DNA from 2 places in the Paenibacillus sp. MER 180 genome. Region 2 is predicted to be linked to the other one. Evidence: a T-box and tRNA genes for the amino acid it is inferred to sense, from the RefSeq annotation. Region 2 holds a T-box; the other holds one or more tRNA genes.
What was found. The T-box of region 2 lies ahead of M3661_RS26415 (valine--tRNA ligase). A T-box ahead of a tRNA ligase gene usually reads a tRNA of that ligase, here a tRNA-Val.
Positions count from the first base shown of each region.

Region 1: it encodes a tRNA-Val, which carries the amino acid that the T-box ahead of M3661_RS26415 (valine--tRNA ligase) is inferred to sense. The anticodon was not compared.

Region 1 is NZ_JAMAVT010000002.1:416,852-420,265, reverse strand. Features, by position in the region: gene M3661_RS04555 (MBL fold metallo-hydrolase) at 1-232, shown strand, start outside; gene M3661_RS04550 (DUF3892 domain-containing protein) at 305-538, opposite strand; gene M3661_RS04545 (GNAT family N-acetyltransferase) at 643-1,086, opposite strand; gene M3661_RS04540 (hypothetical protein) at 1,230-1,394, shown strand; gene M3661_RS04535 (hypothetical protein) at 1,483-1,677, opposite strand; gene M3661_RS04530 (hypothetical protein) at 1,777-1,935, opposite strand; tRNA gene M3661_RS04525 (tRNA-Val) at 2,252-2,327, opposite strand; gene M3661_RS04520 (uracil-DNA glycosylase) at 2,510-3,181, opposite strand; tRNA gene M3661_RS04515 (tRNA-Leu) at 3,344-3,414, opposite strand, start outside.
Region 2 is NZ_JAMAVT010000024.1:28,610-32,023, reverse strand. Features, by position in the region: gene M3661_RS26425 (LysM peptidoglycan-binding domain-containing protein) at 1-467, shown strand, start outside; gene M3661_RS26420 (hypothetical protein) at 567-731, opposite strand; T-box leader at 1,155-1,447, shown strand; gene M3661_RS26415 (valine--tRNA ligase) at 1,638-3,414, shown strand, end outside.

The DNA.
Region 1 (3,414 bases), on a different contig from region 2:
GGAACTGCTTCACCGCTTAGTTGAACAGCGTGGAGTAACCACCATCTTCCATGACTGTCAATTAGGCGGGAATGGAGAGGTTCATGCGACATTGGCAGAGCTCTTGACGCTTCCAGATACACTGCAGAAGCTTACCTTCCTCATGCACTATGGAGATGAACGGCCGCAGTACGAAGGGCATACTGGCGCCATGTCCTTTGTCGATCAACACCAGCTCTATACAATCGAATAATACACCAAAGAGCACTTTACAACGACCCAATTTGGCCGCTGCAAGTGCTCTTTCGTTATGTCTTCTATACCGTTATTGGAAAGTCGGCAAATTATCCAGATTGTTGCTTGGATCACCATCAGCATCTCCACGAAGATAAGTACCGCCGTCTCTTCCCTTGAAGGCATTCACACCCGCAATTTCTCCATTTTGCACGGCTTGAAGAGCCTGCTCGTAATTTAAGATTCGGCCTGTATTCGTTTGGAACGCCGTTAGATCCCCGTCCCCATTCTTCTGAACAGCTACAATGGATTCTCGCTGTGACATGCGAACATCATCCTCCTAACTATATACATCCTACATTAGATGCGTTTGTTAGGTAGAGTGTCCATAACCCACAACTTTTATGAACCGAAAATCGTTACAACGAATTACAGCTTCTTCTCCATGCGAATATGAGGAATACCCGCATCCAAGAATGGCTCCTCTGACACTGTCTCATACCCTAAAGAATGATAGAACCCTTCCGCTTGGCACTGACCGTCCAGCACGCATTTCTCCACACCGTGTTTCCGGGCGATTTGCTCCAGACCTACCATTAAAACTCTTCCAATCCCTTTCCCGCGGAATGGCTTTCTTACTGCAATACGCTGCATCTTAGCAGTGAATTCATCCAACAGCTTCACTCGTCCTGTTGCAGCGTACTGTCCGTCTGACATCAGCAGGACGTGAAAGGCCGGAGCATCCAAGTTATCGTACTCGTCACATTCTTCTTCTTCCGGTACATGTTGCTCAGCAACGAATACTTCCTTTCGTATCGCAATACACTCGTCCAATTGTTCCTGTGTCTTAACCTCAATGATTTCAGCAGCCACTCCCGCTCACCTCCGAATGAAATGTTGCAACAGCGATTATGTATAATATCTTAGCTGCTGCAAACGAATTTATATTATACAAAAAAATGAATTTCATGTATAGTTGCAATAACGGACACGCTTACATTAGCAAGGGGTACACGATGGATCCGATACTGGCTACAGTAATCGCAGTTGTTGTCATGGTAGTAGGCATGGTGCTTCTGCTTCTCTACGTGACGAAGAAAGCCTACGCACGTAAATGGGATGCAGAAGAGCCTATAGACAGCACAGCTAGGCAGCCCAATCATTCATCCAACACAGATTAATGAAGCATAATGAACGACATTTATGAAGAAAACAGCCCTGGAGATCCTTAGGATCTCTAGGGCTGTCGGCCACTTGTATGGTTATACTCTAGGGCTCATACACTTCCTCAATAATTGGCTTACCATACACATCCTCATAGATCGGTATCTTCTTCTCTACAGGATCAATCCCAGGATAGAAGCGACTTGCGTCGACAGCGTTCATACTAAGCCCAACAAGCAGGACGCCCGTGATGATTCCGGCCAACATTACCACGCCTATTACGTTCCATCGTCTACACATGCTGCTACCCCCGCTAACAACACTAATAACTTCACGATATAGCCCCTATTCTCACCGTAAAGTTAATCCCTTAAACATCTCATGCCCTTGCTCATGACTTCATTCCTTCTTGCTGGTATCCTCTTCAACTGAGCGAAGCCATACAAATTGCTCATCATGCTTTGTACTATCAAAGATGAGAAGCTTGGATAAAAACCAACAGACAACCGCTACGATCCCGAACACACCGATTATCCATACACTCAATTCGGCTCCCATAACCCAACCTCCTCCGCTTGTCCCCATTCAATAGCGAAACATTCGTTATACCTTCACTATATGAAAGCAGTTGCAAGTTTAGTTCTTGCAATTACGAACAAAATAAAAAAGCATCCTTCACCCGTTAGATACGAATGAGAGATGCTTGGTCTTGTAATAATATATATTTCGAGGGACACACACTCGCTTCCCCTGCAAAGTATCATCTGTCGCATCACTTTCATTGAGCAAAGAAGATTCTGCTGCAGGTTTACACTGTTCAAAGGAATAGAAATAGAAAAAGCCTTGAGAATCAAGGCTTTTGATGTTAAAAGTATGGTGATCTGTAGTGGGCTCGAACCACTGACCCCCACCCTGTCAAGATGGTGCTCTCCCAGCTGAGCTAACAGATCGTGTTTATTAACAAATTTAATATAACATCAATATATTACCATGTCAATTACTAGAGATGACTTTTCCTGAATGATCGGCAGCCACATGAACCACTTTCATAGTATATCGCTCACACCTTCTTACAAGCATACAACAACTTACTATTCCATGAAAGCAGCTCACGATGACGCCTATTCCTTATTTAGATATTAGGGACTTGCCAGTCGATCTCCTGCTCGCCCCATTCGCGCAGCTTATTATTAATTATCGAGTACGGCTTGCTCCCAAAGAACCCACGATGTGCAGACAATGGACTTGGATGCGGCGCTTGTACAATATAATGCTTTGACAAATCAATCATGCTCGCCTTCGCTTGTGCATGGCTTCCCCATAGAACAAATATGATTGGGCGATCTCTATCATTCAACAATTGAATGATACGATCGGTGAACTTCTCCCAGCCCTTCCCGCGATGTGATGCTGCTTGTCCTTGTTCGACGGTCAGTACTGTGTTAAGCATGAGGACGCCTTGCTTGGCCCAGTGCAGCAAGCTTCCGTTGTTCGGCATCTTCAGACCAACATCTGCCGCCCCCTCTTTGAACATGTTCTGAAGTGAAGGCGGCAGCTTAACACCCGGTTGAACGGAGAAGCTTAACCCATGAGCTTGTCCTGGCCCATGATAAGGATCTTGGCCAACGATGACAATCTTCGTATCCGCATAGGACGTCGCATTCAATGCAGAAAATATAAGTTCATATGGCGGATAAATGACTGCACGCTCGTATTCTTCTCGAAGCCAGCCCCACAGCTGCTTGAAATATGGCTTTCTAACTTCCTCATGAAGCAATTCCGCCCAATCATTCTGTACATGCATTCCCACTGTACATTCCCCTTCCATGTCGGTATCTATTAGTCTATTACGATTATTATGTAATCCTCAAATCATTTCACATTTCATATTAAAAAAGAGTATAAAGCAAAAAACTCCTCACTTGTTCAAGGCCTGAACAGGAAAGGAGTTCTCATCATCAATACGTGGTGCCGAGGACCGGGATCGAACCGGTACGGTAGTCACCTACCGCAGGATTTTAAGTCCTGTGCGTCTGC
Region 2 (3,414 bases):
TCGCCTCGAATCAGGAAGTGGAGCGGGACGATATTGAAGCAGCTACTCCATTGAATGAGCCGGAGGATGTTCCAGCAACTTCCAAGCAAGAGATGAAGATTGCAATCGGCAAGTCGAAAGCGAGTGAGCCGGAAGCAGCGGAACCAGTTGGATTCAGTTCGTTGCTGCAGAAGAAGCGGGAGTCTCAAGAACTGGAACGTATCCAGAAGGAAGAAGAGGCAGCGCAGCTAGCAGCAAAGAATGAGGAGACAACTGGTGAGGAAGTAAAGTGGCAGTCGCTATTCCTGCAGCGTATTGATGATGAGCGGGCTTTCAAGAAGGTGCGCTTGTGTATTGTGCAGCGTTCTGAAACACTCGATACAATTGCTGACCGCTATTGCATGAACTCGAGAGAAATTGCGCTCTACAACCGCTTAGCGGAATCGGATATATCCGAAGGGCAAGTTCTGTATATTCCCACCTCGTAACGATATCTCCACTTCCTAATAGATAGGCAAGAAACCCGTATGGCTCAATGAGCGACGGGTTTCTTTGTGTCTGCATGCAGTTGTACAAGAGTACAAGCTTCAATATACATCCCACAAAAATCCAATGAAGATGAGGAATAATACAAATAGCAAAAATACGTCAAATGCTGTTGGCAGAAGCAGCGTGCGAACAAATTGCAAGCAAATGATGGGGAAAAGAACCCCTTTAATGGAACCTCGAACACGACACCACCACCGTTCCATGTAAAACACCTCCTATAGTACATGTTATGAAAAATGAAAAACAGGATATGACTAATAGTGCGAGTTCAAAAAGGCCGGTTTTCAGCACCGAAGCTTATGCTTCCGATGTGCGTTTTTTCAAAACGCCTCAGTTGGATGAAGCTAGGGCCTGAGGAGCGGAGCGTACGTTTTGGGTACATGAGCACCTGAGATGTTTCCGCAGGAAACATACTTCGTAAGCATCTGCTTAGGCCCGGCTGAATTCAAGATTTGATGCCGAGTCCACTTCATGATTTACTTCGTGATCAAAAGCGGACTTTTTGAACATCCTCTAATAGGGAAAGCATTTGTCGGTATCCTTTTGTGCTTGGTCTATTGACTCGCTCGGTATGCGAAGGTACAATATATCGTAAATGTTATTGTTTATTTTTATAAAGATCTGATTGAAAGACTATGAACAGGATTAGTAAGCGATTGGCCCCTTACAGAGAGCAGAGCGACACGGTGCAACGCCTGCAGGATTGTCCCGCGCTGAAGTCACCTGGGAGTTGCCCTTTTGAACGTGTCACGGTAATGTATGAACACGATGTTCATCATGTTCCGGATACGCTAGAATAGGCCGGCCGCAGCCGTTATTTGCAACTGAAGTGCCGCTCACACGATCTGTAAGATGTAAGGATCTTTACTGGGAGCGGAATAAAGGTGGTACCACGGAAGCTAAACCTTTCGTCCTTTGCGGCGTAAGGTTTTTTTATTTGCCTACGTAAGCGAATTGTCCTTGCAAATACCGAGCTATACGCTTAGAGAAGCATGCATGGACCGAACAGTATGATTTGCTTCGATTATATAGGCTGAACATTGTCGATTAGATACTCATGATTATGTAACGGAGGGATTTGCTTGGCAGAGAATCAAGAGCAACTGTCTATGCCTACGACGTATGATCCGAAGGCAGCGGAGCAGAAATGGTATGATTTCTGGATGAAAGGCGAGTATTTTAAAGCAGGTGATCGTAAGGATGCTGAACCATTCACAATCGTAATCCCGCCTCCGAACGTTACGGGTATGCTGCATATTGGTCATGCACTTGACTTTACATTGCAGGATATTTTGATTCGTTTCAAGCGGATGCAAGGATATGATGCTTTGTGGCTTCCAGGTTCTGACCATGCAGGTATTGCAACGCAGACGAAGGTAGAGCAGAAGCTGCGCGAAGAAGGAATCACACGCTATGATCTTGGGCGTGAAGCATTCTTGGAGCGTGTATGGGATTGGAAAGAGAAGTATGCGAATACGATTCGTGAGCAATGGGCGAAGATGGGACTGTCATTGGACTTCTCCCGTGAGCGCTTTACGCTGGACGAGGGTCTGTCTCGTGCGGTTCGCCAAGTATTCGTGAAGCTCTATGAGAAAGGTCTCATCTACCGCGGTAAGTATATTATCAACTGGGATCCGGCAGCACGTACGGCATTGTCTGATATCGAAGTTGAATATAAGGAAGTGCAGGGGCATCTCTATCACCTGCAATATCCTCTGAAGGATGGCAGCGGCACAATCACTGTGGCGACAACACGTCCAGAGACGATGCTTGGCGATACAGCAGTAGCTGTACACCCTAAGGATGAGCGCTATAAGCATATGATTGGCAAAATGTTGGTACTGCCGATTGTTGGCAGAGAGATTCCGGTCATTGCTGATGATTATGTAGATAAAGACTTCGGAAGTGGTGCGGTTAAGATTACGCCTGCCCATGATCCGAATGACTTCGAAATGGGACTCCGCCATCAACTGCCGCAAATTACGGTAATGGATGAGTCCGGTAAAATGAACGAGCTGGCTGGTCAATATCAAGGGCTTGATCGTGCAGATTGCCGCAAGCAGATCGTGAAGGATTTGCAAGAACAAGGCGTGCTGATCAAGATTGAAGATCATGTGCATCAAGTTGGTCACAGCGAGCGCAGCGGCGCAGTTGTAGAGCCGTATTTGTCTACGCAATGGTTCGTGAAGATGAAGCCGCTCGCGGAGCGTGCAATCGAAGCACAGAAGTCTGGCAAAGGTGTTAATTTTGTGCCTGATCGCTTCGAGAAGACATATTTGCATTGGATTGAGAATGTACGCGACTGGTGTATTTCCCGCCAGCTATGGTGGGGACATCGCATCCCTGCATGGTACTGTGAGGATTGCGGACACATTCATGTTGCAGAAGAAGACGCGACTGCATGTACGTCATGCGGAAGCAACCACTTGAAGCAGGATGAAGATGTACTCGATACATGGTTCAGCTCTGCATTGTGGCCGTTCTCCACACTTGGATGGCCGGAACAGACAGAAGATCTGAAGCGCTACTATCCAACGAATGTGCTCGTTACAGGCTATGACATCATTTACTTCTGGGTATCCCGCATGATCTTTACGGCGTTGGAATTCACAGACGAAATTCCGTTCAAGGATGTGCTGATGCACGGCTTGGTGCGTGATGCTGATGGTAAGAAAATGTCCAAATCGCTTGGGAATGGTGTCGATCCGCTTGAAGTTATCGAGAAGTACGGTGCTGATGCAATGCGCTTCATGATTTCGACGAGCAGTACACCAGGCCAAGACTTGCGCTTCCGCTGGGAACGTGTAGAACAGGCTCGCAATTTTGCCAATAAGATTTGGAATGCATCCCGTTTCGCTCTGATGAACTTGGAAGGGTTCACTTATG